Regions from separate parts of the Modestobacter sp. SYSU DS0875 genome, predicted to be linked through region 4. Evidence: riboswitches for the same ligand, from Rfam matches in the RefSeq annotation. Region 4 holds a riboswitch; each other region holds the start of a gene.
What was found. Region 4 has a riboswitch for cyclic di-AMP ahead of ACI79Y_RS10140 (NlpC/P60 family protein). Riboswitches for the same ligand answer to the same signal wherever they lie in the genome.
Positions count from the first base shown of each region.

Region 1: another riboswitch for cyclic di-AMP. It lies ahead of ACI79Y_RS00960 (C40 family peptidase); the one in region 4 lies ahead of ACI79Y_RS10140 (NlpC/P60 family protein).
Region 2: another riboswitch for cyclic di-AMP. It lies ahead of ACI79Y_RS14490 (LysM peptidoglycan-binding domain-containing protein); the one in region 4 lies ahead of ACI79Y_RS10140 (NlpC/P60 family protein).
Region 3: another riboswitch for cyclic di-AMP. It lies ahead of ACI79Y_RS08690 (aggregation-promoting factor C-terminal-like domain-containing protein); the one in region 4 lies ahead of ACI79Y_RS10140 (NlpC/P60 family protein).

Region 1 covers NZ_JBJHAH010000001.1:224,236-228,727, reverse strand. Annotated here, with positions in the region: gene ACI79Y_RS00970 (DUF4352 domain-containing protein) at 1-558, opposite strand, end outside; gene ACI79Y_RS00965 (DUF222 domain-containing protein) at 833-2,026, opposite strand; cyclic di-AMP (ydaO/yuaA leader) riboswitch at 2,548-2,683, shown strand; gene ACI79Y_RS00960 (C40 family peptidase) at 2,701-3,234, shown strand; gene ACI79Y_RS00955 (DUF2267 domain-containing protein) at 3,292-3,678, opposite strand; gene ACI79Y_RS00950 (enolase C-terminal domain-like protein) at 3,750-4,492, opposite strand, start outside.
Region 2 covers NZ_JBJHAH010000024.1:17,278-21,769, forward strand. Annotated here, with positions in the region: gene ACI79Y_RS14480 (ester cyclase) at 1-227, opposite strand, end outside; gene ACI79Y_RS14485 (hypothetical protein) at 316-1,026, opposite strand; cyclic di-AMP (ydaO/yuaA leader) riboswitch at 1,792-1,888, shown strand; gene ACI79Y_RS14490 (LysM peptidoglycan-binding domain-containing protein) at 1,971-2,837, shown strand; gene ACI79Y_RS14495 (GDSL-type esterase/lipase family protein) at 3,427-4,203, shown strand; gene ACI79Y_RS14500 (N-acetyltransferase family protein) at 4,200-4,492, shown strand, end outside.
Region 3 covers NZ_JBJHAH010000011.1:35,484-39,975, forward strand. Annotated here, with positions in the region: gene ACI79Y_RS08675 (DUF5709 domain-containing protein) at 1-303, shown strand, start outside; gene ACI79Y_RS08680 (universal stress protein) at 418-966, shown strand; gene ACI79Y_RS08685 (class I SAM-dependent methyltransferase) at 1,015-1,662, shown strand; cyclic di-AMP (ydaO/yuaA leader) riboswitch at 1,826-1,974, shown strand; gene ACI79Y_RS08690 (aggregation-promoting factor C-terminal-like domain-containing protein) at 1,990-2,907, shown strand; gene ACI79Y_RS08695 (YceI family protein) at 3,048-3,647, shown strand; gene mftD (pre-mycofactocin synthase MftD) at 3,825-4,492, shown strand, end outside.
Region 4 covers NZ_JBJHAH010000013.1:72,224-76,715, forward strand. Annotated here, with positions in the region: gene ACI79Y_RS10130 (phytoene desaturase family protein) at 1-890, opposite strand, end outside; gene ACI79Y_RS10135 (GNAT family N-acetyltransferase) at 887-1,345, opposite strand; cyclic di-AMP (ydaO/yuaA leader) riboswitch at 1,783-1,952, shown strand; gene ACI79Y_RS10140 (NlpC/P60 family protein) at 1,968-3,098, shown strand; gene ACI79Y_RS10145 (DUF3817 domain-containing protein) at 3,281-3,628, shown strand; gene ACI79Y_RS10150 (serine hydrolase domain-containing protein) at 3,638-4,492, shown strand, end outside.

The sequences.
Region 1 (4,492 bases), on a different contig from region 4:
ATCGAACACGACCTTGCTCGTCAGGCTGTTGCCCGGGTTGATCTCCTCGTACAGCGACGAGGAGTCATCCAGGTAGATGGCAGCCTCACTGTCGGCGGAGAACTCCTGCCCCTGGGCGTTGAAGAGCTTGGCGTTGTCGCCGAAGAAGCTCTGTGCCTTGTCGCCGATGTTGGTGATGGCGACGTCGACGATGCAGAACTGGCCCTGCGCCGTGGTGTTCAGGTACTCGTTGCCGATCTCGGTCGTGCTGCAGTCGACGCCGTTCACCACGAAGTTGAACTTGCCGTCGGCAGCCGGCTCGCCGATGCCGGGGTTGCCCGGCTCCTCTTCGACGGCGATCTCCTCAGCGGTGGGAGCTGCGGCGTCCTCGGCCGGAGCAGCCCCATCGGACGTGCTGTCACTGCTGGCCGAGGCGGTGGCGTCCTCGGTGTCGGTGCCGCCGAGGTTGGCGCCAATCACAAGGACCGCGATCACCGCAAGGACGATGAACCAGGCGCGCTTGTACAGCGGCTTCTTGCCCGTGGCCTGGGCCTGCTCCGGCGCGGGTGCGTCGGTCATGTCGTGCTCCCCGTTGTCTGTGGACGTTCTGTTCCGAAACTAGGTCCAGAGGGAGCGCTTTCAGGCAGGCGAACTCCACCAAAGACACCCTGGAAGCTGGCAGATCCCGCTCATCGACGCTTCTTGCGCCTCGCGTGTCACGCCATCCCCAACCAGCCGCCGGCAGCGATCTCGGAGCACCCCGACAGGCCGCTCACCAATCGTCGCGGCAGGTCATGCCGACGGATCTCCAGACACGCGGGAGGGCGGAAGTAAGGGTGCCCCGAAAAGGCAATCAGGTGAGCAGCGGTCCGATGAGGATTTCGCTGCCGTCGGGTCGCCAGGTACGCCATCGGCCGTTGGGTTGTCGCTCCACCCGGAAGCCGTGGTGGACCTTGGTGTGGTGCCGTTCGCACAGCAGTGCGGAGTTGCTCAACGACGTCTCACCACCGTGCAGCCAGTGGATCAGGTGGTGGACGTCGCACCACCAGGTCGGGGCGCCGCAGCCGGTGAACACGCAGCCCTTGTCCCGCCGTTCGACGGCCCGCCGTAGTCCGGGGGTGACCACCCGGTGGTCCCGACCCAGGTCCAACGGGGTTCCGTCGGGGCCCATCACAATCCGGGAGATGCTCCCGTCGCAGGCCAGGTAGCGGGCGCGGGCGGCGGAGATCGTCGCCCCGAACCCCGTCTGCGTAGCCCCCGGGCCGGTCGCGTCCTCGACGAGGTCGTCCAGGTCGATTCCGACCACCACGTGCGGCTTCACCGTCCGCAACGTCGGCAGGTTCCCCGAGGCGAGTTGGTTGTCGCAGAGCTGCACGAGTGCGTCGGCGTTCTGCTGGGCGCGGGTCCGCTCGTCACCCTTGGGGCGGTTGGCCTGCACGATCGACTCGATCGCGGCTTGCACCTTCTCCCCACCCACCGCATCCAGGTCGAACCGACCGGTGACGCTGCCGTCAGCGTGCTTGGCGATCGACAGCCGCCGCCCTTCGGTCGGGTCCGGCTCCGGCCCGTCCGGGTCGAGCGCTTCTTCGAAGGCCCGCACCGCCGCACCGAGCGAGGCGTGCGGCGCCTCCCGCGCCACATCCGCCCACGCCTGATCGAACGCACCCAGGTCGATCCCCTGCTCCGCGGCCTGCTCCCGCTCCCGCTCCCCCACCGCAGACGCCACGACGTCGACCTGGGCGGCGGTGATCGCCCCGTCCGCGAACCCTCCGGCCATCGCGGGGTAGTGCTCCAGCGCCCGCCCGGCCCGCACCACCCGTGACGCCTCCGCCGCCGACAACCGCGCGTGCCCGATCAGCCACGACCGCATCGACGCCAACCCGTCCCGCTCGGCCGCCTGCGCGAGCTCACAGGCGCGCACCGTGCGGGCCAGCTCCGCCGCCGCCCGGTTCTGCAGCTGCACCAGCTCGCCCACCCGGTCCAGCAGCTCACCATCGCCGAACGCGTGCAGGTCCTCGGCCGCTAATGCGTCCAGCGCGGCCGACAACGGCGACCCGAACAACCCCTCCAAATCATCGGCGGGCAACTCCGCGACCACGTTCGGCGCAGGGGCGTCCAGCGTCAGTACGTCGCTCACGACACCCCCTTCGCCATTCGAATCTATGTTCGAACACTAGCGCAGTCAGCGCCTCATCTCCACCCGAACCCGCAGGTCAGACGCCTGTCCACAGGTCAGACAACCCCCCTTGACGGTAGCGGCCCGACCGCTCACGACCGAGCCATCTCCCGAGGGTCGGGCCGTTCGTCAGCTGGTTAGGTTCTGAACACGACGCGTTGTCACGCGCCGCCCCTTCATCAGTTCGCAACTTCCCGAGAAACGCCGGGGCCGGCCTCACGTTTGCCACGGTCACGACGGCGAGTCGCAGTCCGAGACCGTCCGGATCCGGCCGACGACGGCGGCTGCGGACCACCAGATCGCCACCTAGCGTCGTCGCGGCCGACCGGGTCCGACCGTCACCGCACCTGGTGACACCCGGACGGCACCGCCGAACCGGACGTCGGCTGCGCACGCTGCAGCCGCCGCCTGGACCGGGGACCCACCGCAGTTCCGGGGTGAAGCGCGGCCGCACGCACGTGTGGCCGCGCCGGGCGAGTTCCCCGCCCGAACCCGTCAGCTAACTCGGTAGGCGGTTGAGGAGAACAAGGAGAACTCGTCGTTCCATGACGACCCTGCGCACCACCTCTGCTCGTCGTTCCACCCGCTCGGCCAAGGGCGCGCTGATCGCGTTGCTCACCGGCGCCGGCGTGGTGCTCACCCCGCTCGCCGCCCAGGCCAACGCCGGGGGCGCCGCCCCGCCGGCCACGGCTCCGATCGCCGCGCCGGTCGCGGCGACGGCCGCACCGACCTCCGCCGCCCAGGTGGTCATCGACACCGCGATGGCCCAGCTCGGCAAGCCCTACGTGTGGGCCGGGGCCGGTCCGAACGTCTACGACTGCTCGGGCCTCACCCAGTTCGCCTTCCGGGCGGCCGGCGTCGACCTGCCGCACTCGTCGCGGATGCAGTCCACCATGGGCGTGCACGTCGACCGGGCGCACCTGCAGCCCGGTGACCTGGTCTTCTACTACTCCCCCGTCGGGCACGTGGGCATCTACCTGGGCGACGGGCTGATGGTGCACGCGCCGACCAGCGGTGACGTCGTCCGCGTCGCCAGCATCGACATGTGGGGCTACAACACCGCGCGTCGGCTGGTCTGAGTTCCTCCCCTCCGGGTCGCCGGCGTCGCTCCGGCGACCCGGAGGGGCAGCCGGTCGTCAGTGGTGCGCGTTCTCGGTGTGCGTGAGGTCGCCGTAGTCGTCGGGGAGCTGGTCGAGCACGTGCAGGTACTCGGAGCCCACCGCTTCGCGGAGCCCGGCGGTGACCGCACGCGCGTGCTGCCGCGCCTGCTCCGGGGTGCAGCCCTGCCCCTCGAGTTCGGCGACGCGGCCGTAGAACTCGGTCAGGCCGAAGCGCTCGACCGACCCGTCGGTGGGCATCGCCGAGGCGAGCTCGGGCGGCAGCTGGGCGGCCAGGTCCTTCGCCTCGGTCGACAACCGCTGCCCGAGCACGGTCAGGGTGGCCCGGACGGCCTGCTCGGCGTGCTCGTGATCGGGGATCCGAGCCGACTGCTGCACCGCGGACACGAACTCGTGCGTCTTCATCTCGTCCTCCCGTCTGTCGTTCCTGCTGGTCCGGAGCGCGCTCGTCGTGCGTCCGGTGTCGGGTCCGGCGGTCAGCCGACCCGGAGGTCGTCGAGCTCACCGGCGCGCAGGGTCAGCCCCAGGCCGGGTGCGTCCGCGGCCGGGCGGACCCGGCCCGCCATCGGGTCGGGCACCCCGTCGAACAGCCGGTGCTCGAACCGGGCGTGGTCGTGGAACCACTCCAGGTGGCGGAGGTTGGGTGTGGCCAGGGCGAGGTGGGCGTGCAGGGTGGGCACGCAGTGCGCGGACACCTCCAGCGAGTGCCCGGCGGCCAGCGCGCTGGCCCGGAGCCACTCGGTGACCCCGCCGCAGCGGCTGGCGTCGACCTGCAGGCAGTCGACGGCCCCGGCGCCGCACAGCCCGGCGAAGTCGGCCAGGCGGGCGCCGTACTCGCCGGCCGCGACGTCGCAGTCCAGGTCCTCCCGGACCAGCCGGAGACCGGCGAGGTCGTCGGAGGACACCGGTTCCTCGAACCAGACCACCCCGAGGTCGTCGAGCTCCCGGCCGACCCGGACCGCCTGCTTGGCGGTGTAACCACCGTTCGCGTCGACGAGCAGGGCGACGTCGTCCCCCACGACCTCGCGGGTCAGCCGGGTGCGGTGCAGGTCCCGGTCGACCGCGGTGCCCCACGACTCCCCGATCTTGATCTTCACCTGGTCGTGCCCCTGCGCCAGCCACCCGTCCAACTGGTCCCGGGTGACCCCGTCGTCGTAGCTGGTGAACCCGCCGCTGGCGTACACCGCGGCGTCCTCGCGCACCGCCCCGAGCAGGCCGG
Region 2 (4,492 bases), on a different contig from region 4:
TCCTCGGCGGTCACCTGGTCGTCGACGGTGGTGGCCGGGTCGTGCAGCAGCTGCCAGGACTCGCGGACCTCCCGCTTGAACTGCGCCCGGGTCAGCGACCGGGTCCCGGCGGAGGAGTGCCGCACGTAGGGCTCGGCGATGAGCTCGTCGATCACCGTGAGATCGCGGCGGTTCCACAGCCCGTCCCAGTAGCGCTGGACGATCGAGGTCGGTGCCTGCTGGGTCACGATGCGGGAGCCTAGGGCCGCGACCGGACCGACCGGTGCAGCTGGCCCACGGTTCCGTGACCAGAGCCCGACAGCGCCCCGGATCCGGTCAGGCCTGCCCGGGTTCCCTGGCCGGTGCCTGGGGTGCCGGGAGCGGGGTCCAGGGCAGCGGAGGTGCCACCGGGGGTGCGGTGAGCTCCTGGTAGGCGGTGGTGTGCGCCCGCAGCGCGCTGACCGCCTCGGCGACGTCGGTGGCCGGTCGGCCCGCTGCGCACGCGGCCTGCTCGGCGTCGGACACCGCGCCGCAGACGTCGGCGACCGTGTCGAGGTAGGCCCGTGCCTCCGGCGCCGGGTCGGCACCGGCCGGGTCGTGCACCAGGGCCCGCTGCCGCAGGCGCTGCTCGAGCCCGCGCCCCTCGGCGTCCAGCGAGGGCACCAGGTCCGGCACCTCGCCGAGGTGGGCACCGGCGGCCTGAGCGGAGGCGACCTGGCGGCGCAGCCGATCACGAGCGCGGGCGACCTCGAGCTGGAGCTCGGCGCAGGAGCGTCGCGGGCCCGGGGGCAGGCGGCTGGCCGCGACGGCGGTGGCGCCCTGCACGCCCAGCTCGCGGCCGCGCGCGGCGAGCTCCCGGCCCCGGGCCGCCAGCGGACTGCGCCGGACCCGTCGGAGGACCAGCCATCCGGCGAGCGCGGCCAGGAGCAGGAGCGTCACGAGCACGCCACCGAGGACGGTGATCACCGTCGGGTCCAGCCAGAGCAGCCAGGACAGCTCGTCGTCGGCGCGCACGTCCAGGGCGCCGGTCGGCAGCGGGGTGGTCATGGTGCTCCTCGTCCAGGGCGGTGTGCCGGCTGCCGGGTGAACGTCCGGGGTCCGTCCCGCGGTTCCCGCCGTCGGTGCTCCAGCCGGGGACCCCGCCTCCTCCGGCCGCATGTGATGTCTGCGGCGTCGGAGGGTAGGCCCCGGGGAACGTCAACTGCTGGAGGGAACGACATGGGCCTCATCTCTGGACTCGTCAAGGCCAACCTGCTCAAGCGACTGCTGAGCCGGTTCACCGGCGGTCGGCGCGCCTGATCGCCGATCCCGCGACAGCGCTCCGCCACGGAGCAGCCCGGACGGCCCTGGTCGACCTCCTCGCCGAGGAGGACGGCCGGGGCCGTCTCCGTCTCCCGGCCGGTGGCCGGGTACCTGGACCGGCCACCGCCGACGCCGGCGGAGGCGACGGTGGCACGCGCGCCGAGTGACTGCGGTGGGTGACGACATACCGACGGAAAGTAGGTTGACTCTGCAACCGAACCCGACAGCGGACGGCGCTGCGGCCGGTGCCCACCGCTGGCGTGCGGACAGGTCACGAACGGCGGAAACGGCAGGTCAGGCGCGTCCGGCTGGCCGTCCGGCGGCGGCCGAGGAGGCGCGTCGGCACCCCCGGGTCCTGCCCGTTCCAGAGCCCGGTGGAGGCAATCGGGGGATTGCCGTGGCCGATCGCCGTCTGCCTACCGTGCGCTCGTCCACCGACTGCGGAGGACCCGGATGGCGGCCCGCCGAACCTGCCCACCGCCACCGGACCAGACGACACGACGGGCAGGCGCGGGGGACCCACGCGCAGGACCGGGCCCTCGGGCCCTGGGGTGAAGCCGCATCCGCGGCCGGGCAGCTCTCGCCCGAACCCGACAGCTAACTCCGCAGGCGGTGAGAGGCGCACATCCATGGCACAGCGACACCCGGGACGGCACCTCCGTCCCACCCGGCGCCCGAGCATGGCGTCCGTGACCCGTCCCGCCCTGACGGTCGCGGCAGCAGTGGCCGTTCCCCTCGCGGTGGCCGCCCCGGCGCACGCCGCGGAGTACACGGTCGCTCCCGGCGACACCCTCAGCACCCTCGCCGCGGCCCACGGCACCACCTGGCAGACCATCTACGCGGACAACGCCGGCACCGTCGGCGCCGACCCGAACCGCCTGCGCGTCGGCCAGGTGCTCACCATCGGCGGCGCGGCACCCGCGGCGCCGGCCGTGACCTCGCAGAGCGTCTCGCGGGAGTACGTCGTCCGGGCGGGCGACACGCTCGGCAGGATCGCGGCCGCCCACGGCACCACCTGGCAGCAGGTGCACGCGCTCAACCGGGAGGTCATCGGCGGGAACCCGAACGCCCTGCGCGTCGGTCAGCGACTCGTGCTCGGCGGCACGGTGGCTGCTGCCGCGCCCCGGGTCGCCGAGCGGCCGGCCAGCCGGAGCGCGGACCGTGCCGCGCCAGCCGCGCCAGCCGCGCCAGCCGCGCCAGCCGCTCCCGCGGCTCCGGCGGCGAGCGCGGGGGCCTACGACGTGTGGGCTCCGCACGTCCGCCCCGCCGTCCAGGAGGTCGCCGAGCGGTTCGGCGTCGGGACGGTCGTGACCCGGCCCGGCCACAGCCCGACAGAGGACCTCGCGGCCGACTTCATGGTCCACACCGACCGGGCCAAGGGTGACGCCGTCACCCAGTACGTCATCGACAACGCGTCCCGGTTCCGGGTCGAGTACGTGATCTGGCAGCAGCGGATCTGGCAGGCCCGTACGGGCACGTGGCAGGGCATGGCGGACCGGGGGTCGCCCACCGCCAACCACATGGACCACCCGCACGTGTCGTTCCTGCCCGGCTGACGCCCGCCGTCATGGGCCGCTGAGGCCGGATCGCCGACGAGCGCCCCTTCCCCGGCAGCCAGCCGGGGGAGGGGATCGTCCGGTCAGTCCCGAGCGAATCCCGATCGCCGATGCTCGGTCGGGCTCCCTCCGAGCTCCGCACTATGGGCGGCCAGCCCAGCGGAACACTGCTCCGTGCGACCCGGACCGGAGCTGGCGGACAACGCTCGTGCGCACATATCTGTGGAGTGAGCGATCCGCCATCTCGACGGCGACCTCGTCCGCGCTGCGAGCAAGATCGATCTCCGTGCCGTCGAGCGGGCCACCCTCGGCCACGACCCGTTCGCTGGACTCAGCCACCAACCGAACGTACGCACCGCCGTCCCGCGCGGAGGCAGCTACCGACGTACCGCAGGGCTGCCTGGCGACGAGCCGGCCGCCGTCCCGCAAGGGGATCCCGCTGTGGGACGACGGCGGCGAGCTGGCTTCGGCCTGTTGCGGAGCCGGGGCACTTCGCTCTTCGTGTTGATGCATGCGCATTGACCGTTGCTGTTCGCTCGCCAGTCGATCGAGCGAGACGGGCGAGACGGGTGACTGACCATGCGCGCTCATGCATGACTATGCTGGTGGTCATGTCACATGCGTCTGCCGGCTGGGTCGTCGTCGCGTGCACTCCCGTGTCGCGCCGCCGCTGGAGCGGCACGTGCTGGAGCGGCGATCCCGCGACGTCGTGACGGCCCCGTCGGATGTGCGGGTCTGTGTCTTCGGGGACTCCTTCACCGCCGGGGTCGGGGATCGGACCGGAGCGGGGTGGGTCGGCCGGGTGGCAACCGCAGCACAGGATTCCCGCTGGATCCTGACGGTCTACAACCTGGGCGTGCGTCGGGACACGTCCGTGGACATCGCGCGGCGCTGGTTCGGAGAGGCCCGCACCCGGCTGAAGGACGGCGACCGCTTCGGCGTCGTGCTGGCCATCGGGGTCAACGACGTCGATGAACAGTGGGGACGGCGGCGGGTGCGCCGCGACCGGACCCTGGCCGTGCTGGCCGACATGCTCGACGACGCACACACCGCTGGGTGGGCGCCGCTGGTGGTCGGTCCGCCACCGGTGCTCGACCCCTCCCTGAGCGCCTGCGCGGCCGACCTGGCGGCCGGCATGGCCGAGGTGTGCGCTCAGCGTGCCGTGCCGTTCATCGACGTCGGCGTCCTGGCCGACGACCCGGTGTGGGCCGCGGAGGTCGCCGCCGGGGACGCCTTCCATCCCTCGACCGCCGGCTACGGGCGGCTGGCCGGGATCGTCGCGCCCGTCGTCACCGACTGGCTGGGTGAGCTGGTGGACCGACCGGTTGCACAGCTGCGGCCGGGGCGGACCGGGAACGCCCGGTGAACGAGCCGCTGATCTCCGCCCTCCCGTCGGGCTGGTCGGTGCGCCACCCGCACGCCGACGACCACACGCGGGTGCAGACGGTGCTGGGCCAGTGGTGGGCCGGCTTCGGTGGCGAGGCCGGAGCGCGGGAGCGGGCAGCGTTGCTGCCCCGGCTGTTCTTCGAGCACTTCACCGACACCAGCTACCGGATCGAGGACGACGACGGGCGCCTGGTGGCCTTCCTGATCGGATTCCTCTCACCGTCCCACCCCGGCCTGGCCTACGTGCACTTCGTCGGCGTCGATCCCGC
Region 3 (4,492 bases), on a different contig from region 4:
GGCACCACCGAGCGCGAGGAGGAGGCCGGCGAGAGCCTCTCCGGCCGGCTGGCCCGCGAGCTCCGCGACGGCGGGACCGACGACCGCGACGACGAGGGTGACGGTCTGGGCGACGACGCCGGCACCGACGGCGAGCTCCTCGACGACGAGGTCGGCGACGACCGCGCGGGCCGGCTGGCCGACGCCGACGACGACGGCCTGGTCGACCGGGAGGCCGAGCTGTACGCCGAGGACGAGGGCATCGACGGGGGAGGGGCGTCGGCGGAGGAGGCCGCGGTGCACCTCGTGCGGAACGGCGGCTGACCCGGGACCTCCGGCTCTGTGCGACCGGCGGCCCGGTGGGCCAGGCTGGTGCGAGCAGCCAGCCCGGTCGCCGGTGGCAGACACGGGGCAGGTGGGCACGGACAGGAGGACGCGGTGACCGAGCAGGACGGCACGCGGGACGCGCTCGCGGCGGAGGTCGACGAGGCCATGGGCAACGCGGCTGGGGACATGGCGTCCGCGGAGACGTCGACCGGGGCGGTCGGGGGCGGCGTCGTCGTCGGCCACGACGGTTCCGGGTGCGCCCAGGAGGCGCTCGTGTGGGCGGCCGGCCTGGCCGAGCGGGCCGGGTGGCCGCTGCACGTCGTCCGTGCCTGGCGGATCGCCACCGCGCCCCAGCCGGCCAGCTGGTCGCCGGGCTACGTCCCGCCGGTGAGCGACTACGAGAAGGCGGTCCAGGCCGACCTGGAGGCCGACGTCGTCGCGGCGCTCGGCCAGGACCGCGCCGCGGGGGTCACCTGCCACGTCGCGCACACCTCACCGGTGAAGGCGCTCATCGCCGCCGCCGGGCAGGCCGACGTGCTGGTGGTGGGTGCCCGTGGCCGCGGTGGCTTCGCCGGCCTGCTGCTCGGCTCGACCAGCGACCAGGTCACCCGGCACGCGCCCTGCCCCGTCACCGTGGTCCGGAGCGACCGCGAGGACTGAGACCACCCCGGCGGGGCGCGGCCGGGCCCGTGGGTGTCCACTGTCCGGGTGCCCGCCCCTGACCGCGTCCCGCCGTCCTTCCTGCAGGCCCACACCCGGGTCGAGCGGCCCACCCTGGTGCCCGAGGTGCGGCTGCACGTCGCCGACGACGTCGTCGCCCTGTGGGAGGCGATGGAGACCGAGGCCGGCGGCGCCGGCCAGGACCCGCCGTTCTGGGCCGCGGCCTGGCCCGGCGGCCAGGCGCTGGCCCGGTACGTCCTGGACACCCCGGAGCTGGTCGCCGGCAAGCGGGTGCTGGACCTCGGTGCCGGGAGCGGCCTGGTCGCCGTGGCGGCGCTGCTCGCCGGGGCCGCGCACGTCGTCGCCAGCGACGTCGACCCCTACTCGCACGCCGCGGTCGCGCTCAACGCCGAGCTCAACGGGGTCACCGGGATCGAGGTGGTGGGCGACGTGCTGGGCGAGGACGGGCCGGACGTGGACGTCGTACTGGCCGGGGACGTCTGCTACGACCGAGAGATGACCGCCCGGGTGCTGCCGTACCTGGGCACCCACTGGCTGCGCGGCGCCACCGTCCTGCTCGGGGACCCGGGCCGCGCCTACCTGCCGCGGGAAGGGCTGCTGCCGGCCGCCACCCACGCCGTCCCGGACGCCGACGGTGGGCAGGTCCGCCGGACGACGGTCTGGCGCCTGCCCTGAGACGCGTGCGACCGGCGCGACCTGCGGGACGGATCACACCCCGCTGACCAGGGGCGTCGTGGCACATCCCGACGAACTGGCGACGGAGCATTGTCACGAGGTCGTAAAGCGCCTTACCGTGGGCGGGTCCGGCCGGACGTCACGTCCCCACCCGGGGAGCCCGCGCCGGATGCCGCCGAGTCGCTGATCGCAGCGATCCGGGGACCCACCGCAGCACTGGGGTGAATCCCGCCCGGGCACGCGCCCGGCCGGGTAGGGCGCCTTCCCGCCCGAATCCGTCAGCTAACCCGGTAGGCGGCCACGGAAGAGCCCGGAGCCCCCTCCTTCATGTCCCCACGCGCCACCCCGCACGACCACGCCGGGCACGACCTGCCGGCCGACGGAGACCTGCCCACCACGGTCCTCCCCGTCGCCGGAGAGGAGACCTCCCGCCGCGCCCGCCGCCTGGCGCCCCCGGCCGGCCTGCGCCGTCCGGCGATGTACCTGGCCGCCGCCGCGGTCGGCGCGGTCGTGGTGAACGTCGTCGTGAGCGGGCAGACCGGCGCGCAGGCCACCGCGGCGCCCGAGCCGGTGAGCATCGCCAGCCAGCTGGGCCTCACCGCCCAGCACGCCAGCACCGTCGTCGCCGAGGGGCAGGTCGGCGACCGGCTCGGGGCGCTGGCGGCCGACCGCAGCCAGCGCCAGGAGGCCGAGGCCGCCGCGCAGCAGGCGCAGGCCGCCGCCGTCGCCGCGGAAGAGGCACGGCTGGCCGAGGAGGCGCGCAAGGCCGAGGAGGCGCGGCTCGCGGAGGAGGCGCGCAAGGCCGAGGAGGCGCGCAAGGCCGAGGAGGCACGGAGAGCCGAGGAGGCGCGGAAGGCCGAGCAGGCGGCTGCGGCTGCAGCCCCGCGGTCGCAGTCCGGCTCCCGGTCCTCCGGTGGCGGTGCCCCCGCCCCCGCCCCGGCCCCCGCCGCGCCGGCCGGCTCCTTCCAGAGCTACGCGCTGTCCCAGCTGGGCGGGGACGCCGGTCAGTTCTCCTGCCTGGAGAAGCTGTGGGGCAAGGAGAGCGGCTGGAACCCCAACGCGCAGAACCCGCGCAGCACCGCCTACGGCATCCCGCAGTTCCTGGACTCCACCTGGAAGGGCACCGGGATCGCCAAGACCTCCGACGGCTACCGTCAGATCGACGCCGGCCTGATCTACATCAACAACCGGTACGGCTCGCCGTGCGGCGCGTGGTCGCAGTCGCAGTCCGCCGGCTGGTACTGATCGACCCAGCACCGACGAGGAGGGGCCGCTCGCACCGGGCGGCCCCTCCTCGCGTGCCCAGCACGTCACCGCCCTGCCCGAATGTCACCCCCATCGGTCAGGATCACCGGGTGGACCACCCCGACCAGGAGGGCTGAACCGTGGGCAAGCACCGGGCACCCGAGCCCGCGGCCTCGGACTTCGACGCCGCGACGGCCGCGTTGGCCGACGTGACCGGCGACTACGTCGTCGACGCCGCGCACACCCGCATCGGCGTGCGGGCACGGCACGCGATGGTGACGACGGTGCGCGGCGCGTTCACCGAGTTCGCCGGCACCGCCCATCTCGACACCGCCGACCCGGGTGCCAGCACCGTGTCGCTGCGCATCCGCACCGCCAGCATCGACACCGGCGCCCCCGACCGCGACGCGCACCTGCGCTCGCCGGACTTCCTGGACGTCGAGCGGTTCCCGGAGATGCGCTTCGACTCGACCGCGGTGCGGCAGGTCGACGACGAGGTCTACCGGGTCACCGGCGACCTGACCATCAAGGACGTCACCCGCACCGTCGAGATCGACTTCACCCTGACCGGCTCGGCGCTGGACCCGTTCGGCAACACGCGGGTCGGCTTCGAGGGCGCGCTGGCGATCAAGCGCAGCGACTGGGAGCTGACCTGGAACGCGGTCCTCGAGACCGGTGGCGTCCTGGTCAGCGACCGGATCCAGGTGGAGTTCGACGTCTCGGCGATCCGAGCCGGCTGACCCGGCGCGTCACCGCGCGCCGGGTCGCGCGCCCCGGCGGGCGGTGTCCGGGAGGCGGAAGGCTTGTGTCCCAGACCACTTCTCCCCGGCTACGGTGGCACTGAGTGCCAGCGGCTGCGGCCGCAGGCACCGGGGGACGACGGCGTCCCCCGGTCCGAGCAGCAGGGGAGTGCGCAGATGGCGAACGCGTGGTTCGAGACGGTGGCCGAGGCACAGCGCCGGGCAAAGCGGCGGTTGCCGAAGGGCGTCTACGGGGCGTTGGTCGCCGGCTCCGAGCGCGGGTTGACCGTCGACGACAACCTGGCCGCCTTCGCCGAGCTGGGCTTCGCCCCGCACACCGCCGGGCTGGCCAACGGCCGGCAGACGGCCACCCGCGTCATGGGCCAGGACCTCGCGCTGCCGGTGCTGATCAGCCCGACCGGGGTGCAGGCCGTGCACCCCGACGGGGAGGTCGCCGTGGCGCGGGCCGCGGCCGCCCGCGGCACCGCGATCGGGCTCTCGTCGATGGCCAGCAAGCCGATGGAGGAGGTCATCGCCGCCAACCCGCAGACCTTCTTCCAGCTCTACTGGGTCGGCGACCGCGACCTGATGGCCGCCAAGGTCGAGCGGGCCCGGCGGGCCGGGGCGGCCGGGCTGATCGCCACGCTGGACTGGTCGTTCTCCTACGGCCGCGACTGGGGCAGCCCGTTCATCCCCGAACGCATCAACCTCGAGGCGGTGCGGCGGTACGCCCCGCAGGTGGCCCTCAAGCCCAGCTGGCTGTGGGACTTCGCCCGGACCAGGAAGCTGCCCGACCTGACCGTGCCGAACATGGTCGCCCACCCCGGCGACCCGGCGCCCACCTT
Region 4 (4,492 bases):
TCGAGCACGGCCGGCGCGGCGCCGCTCACCACGTGCCCGGCGTCGGCTGCGTGCGCCGTCCCGTCGTCGTCGGTCCAGTGCACCGTCACCCCGTCGGCGCGGGCCTCGATCGCGGTGGCGGTGGCCCGGGTGACCAGCCGGGCGCCCGCCGCGCGGGCGGCGGTGGCGATCGCGCCGCTCACGGCGCCCATGCCGCCCACCGGCACCCGCCACCGGCCGGTGCCGTTGCCGACCAGGTGGTAGAGGAAGCAGCGCCCGGCCAGCCCGTCGGCGGCGTGCACGTCGGCGAAGGTGCCGATCAGGCCGTCGGTGAGGGCGATGCCGCGCACGTCGTCGTCGGACAGGTGGTCGGCGACGACGTCGGCCAGCGGCCGCTCGCGCAGGTCGTGCCAGAGGCCCGGGTCGCGCAGCCGGCCGGCGAGCTCCGCCTCGCTGGGCAGCGGCTCGGTGAGCGTGGGCGCCAGGTCCGCGGCCAGCGTGGCCAGCCGGCCGTAGAACCGCTGCCAGCCGGCCAGCTCGGCGTCCCCGCCGGTGAGCGCGCGGAAGGACGCCGCCGTCGCCGGCCCCTCGTCCCGCTCGACCAGCAGCCCGCGGTGCCGGCCGTCGCGGCGCAGCGGCGTCCAGGACGCGACCGCCCGGTCCCGCAGGTCCAGCGGCAGGCCCAGGTCGGTGACGATCCGGTCGGGCAGCAGGCTGACCAGGTAGGAGTACGCCGAGAGCCGGACGTCGACGCCGGGGAACACCTGCTGGCTGACGGCGGCGCCGCCGAGCACGTCCCGCTGCTCCAGCACCAGCACCGACCACCCGGCGCGCGCCAGGTAGGCGGCGGCGACCAGCCCGTTGTGCCCGCCCCCGACGACGACCGCGTCGTAGCGGGCCGCGGTGCTCACGCCAGCTCCCGGGCGAAGAACACCGCGTGCGGGTCGCCGGCGCCGACGTAGTGCCCGAACGCCTCGACCGGCCGGTAGCCCGTCGACCGGTACAGCGCGATCGCCTCCGGCTGCCGGACGCCGGTCTCCAGTCGCACCGTGGTCCACCCGCGGGCCACCGCCTCGGCCTCCAGCCCGGCGAGCAGCAGCCTGGACACCCCTCGCCCACGGGCGCCGGGGACGACGTACATCCGCTTGATCTCAGCCTCGCCCGGTCCCAGCGGGCGCAGCGCGCCGCAGCCGATCGGGGTGCCGTCGTCGTCGCGGGCGAGCAGCACCACCGCGACGTCGGCGGCGGACGGCGGCACCCCGGGTTCGCCGGCGCCGTCGTAGCGGGCGCGCAGCTCGACCTGCTGGGCGGCGGTCAGCGCGACGACGTCCGGGTCGTCCCAGGGAGCGGTGGCGAGGGTCGGCACCGGGTCATCCTGGCGCGCCGTGATCCGGGCCCCTCTAGCAGGTGCCCGGGCCAGGGCCGGCGAACGCCGCGCCGGGGGAGCGCTCAGTCCCTGATGCGGTGGTGGCGCAGGGGTGCGGAGTCGTTGGCGCAGCGTGACGGAAGGGGGCCGGCGGGGTCCGCGGCGGCGCGGACGGCGCCGCGCGGCCGCACCGTCCGGCGCCGGACCTGGGTGCCCAGTTCAGACCGCGTGTCGACGTCCCGGGCGCGGACGAGCGCGGGGCCGTGTACGTCGGCGGTCCGCAATCCCGGCGCGCCGATCACGCTCGGTGAGCGTGTTGCAGCACACGCACGGAGTTTCTCAACAAAATCGCAAAGAGCCTTTGTCACGAGCCCATAACGCCCTTACGGTGGTCGACGGTCCGGACGGGCACCTCAGCCACCTCTCGGTGGCGACCGACCAGACCGCCGCCGAACTCCGCGGCCCGTGCACTCCGGCGGGCCAGGGGACCGGGGACCCACCGCAGCACTGGGGTGAAGCACTGCGCGGCCCAGCCGGGCCGCACGTGCCGGGTGTCTTCCCATCCGAACCCGTCAGCTAACTCGGTAGGCGGCACGTTGGAAGAAAGGACCACCCGCCGAAGATGGCGAGTTCGCTCAACCCTGCCCGTCGCGGGTCCACTCCCCGCCGGGCCGTCGTCACCTTCTTCGCCGCCGGTGCCCTCGTGGCCACCACCCTGCTGGCCCCCGCGCCCGCCGCGGCCGAACCCACCACCTCCGCGGAGGCGGCCACCCTGGTCGCCGAGCGCGCGCACGAACTCGAGGTCGTCACCGAGCAGTTCAACGACGCCCGCGTCGAACTCGAGACCAAGCAGGCCGAGGTCGACGACGCCGCCGCCCGGGTCGAGGCTGCCGAGGCCGCCCTGGCCGGCGCCCGTGACCGGGTCCGGGAGGTCGCCCGCAGCGCCTACACCGGCGACCAGCTGAGCACCCTGCAGGCGATGCTCACCAGCGAGTCCGCCGACGAGCTGATGGACCGCGTCGGCACGCTGGGCTCCATCGCCGACCACAACAACGGGATCCTGGGCGAGGCCGTCGCGGCCGACGAGCAGGCCACCGAGGCCCAGGCGGCGGCCGAGGCCGCCGCCACCGAGGCGCAGGCCCAGCTGGACCGGGTCGAGCAGCAGCGCACCGACCTGAACAAGCAGATCGCCGAGTACCAGGCGATGTACGAGCGGCTCTCCGCCGCGGAGCAGGCCGCCTCCCGGGCCGAGGCCGAGCGGCAGCACGCCGCCGAGGCCGCGGCGGCCGACCAGGCCGCCGGCTCCGGTTCCGGTTCCGGTTCGGGTGGGGGTGGCAACGCCGCCCGCGCCGCAGCCCCGGCCGCGCAGGCCCCGTCCGCCCCGGTCGTCGCCTCCAGCGGTGCCGCGGCGACCGCGGTCAGCACCGCCATGGCCCAGCAGGGCAAGCCCTACGTCTGGGCCGCCGCCGGCCCGGGGTCGTTCGACTGCTCCGGTCTGGTGCAGTACGCCTACGCCGCCGCCGGCATCTCCGTGCCGCACTCCAGCCGGGCCCAGGCGACGATGGGGCGCGCGGTCTCCCGCGGCGAGCTGCAGCCGGGTGACGTCATCGCCTTCTACTCGCCCGTCAGCCACGTCGGCATCTACATCGGCAACGGCCAGATGGTGCACGCCCCGACCTCGGGCGACGTCGTCAAGGTCGCCAGCATCGACGTGATGGGCAGCATCACCGCGATGCGGCGGATCGCCGGCTGACGCCAGCGCTCCAGCACGAACACCGGTGCCCCGGTCGCCTCGCGGCGGCCGGGGCACCGGTGTCCCTGCGCCCTGCAACGGCCCCCTCCCGGGTCCCGCCCTGAGCCTGCGAGGGGTGGGGAGGAGGGGGGCCTTCATCACATCCGGGAGACCGGGGCGCCGGTGGTTCGTTGTCCCCGGTCGTGGCTGCCCGACTGCTCGCCCCCGCTCCCGTCGCCCGCACGTTCCGCGTCGTCGCCGTCGCCGAGGCGGTGTCCTGGGTGCTGCTGCTCGCCGGGATGTTCGTCAAGTACGTGCCGGAGACCTCCGAGGTCGGCGTCCAGGTGTTCGGCCCGGTGCACGGTGCGGTCTTCATCGCCTACGTCGCGGTGACGCTCGTCGCCTGGCGGGTGCTCGGCTGGTCCCTCGGCACCACCATCCTCGCGCTGGCCGCCTCGGTGCCGCCGCTGGTCACCCTCTGGTTCGAGCACTGGGCCCGCCGCACCGGGCGGCTGCCGGTGGGGGAGACCGCAGCCGTCCGGGCTGGTTAGCCTCCCGGCATGGCCGAGCCCGTGCTGCCCTCCACCGCCCGCACCCTGCTGGCCCGCACCGCCCGCGTGCAGCGCGACGGGCGGGCGCCCAGCCTGGTCGCCGGCGTCGTCCGGGACGGCGGGCTCGCCTGGTCGGCCGGGCGCGGGGACGTCACCGACCCGCACACCGACGTCCAGTACCGGCTCGGCTCGATCAGCAAGACGGTCACCGCCCTGGTGGTGATGCGGCTGCGCGACGAGGGTGCCCTGGGCCTCGACGACCTGCTGGACGAGCACCTGCCGGGCACCCCGCTGGGCGACCGCACGGTCGGTCAGCTCCTCTCCCACCTCGCCGGGGCGGGTTCGGAGAGCCCGGGCGGCTGGTGGGAGCGCGTCCCCGGCGGATCGCTGGCCGAGTTGCCGCTCAGCGACGACGACGTGGTGCTCGGCGCCGCCCGGCGGTTCCACTACTCCAACCTCGGCTTCGGCCTGCTCGGTGAGCTGGTCGCCCGGCACCGCGGCCGGCCGTGGGCGGACGTCGTCCGGGACGAGGTGGTGCTGCCCCTGGGCATGACCCGCACCACCCCGCGTCCCAGCGGCGCTGCCGCCCAGGGCCACGCGGTGCACCCGTGGGCCGACGTCGTGCTGCCCGAGCCCGAGCACGACGCCGGGGTGATGGCCGCGGCCGGTCAGCTGTGGGCGACGCTGGCCGACCTGGGGCGGTTCGCCGTCTTCCTGCTCGGTGACACCGCCGACGTGGTCTCCCCGGCGACCCTGGAGGAGATGACCGTGCCGGCCGGGGTCGACTCCGCCGCGGCCGGCTGGTCGGCGTACGGCCTGGGCCTGCAGGTGGTGCGCGCCGACGGGGTGACGCTGGTCGGCCAC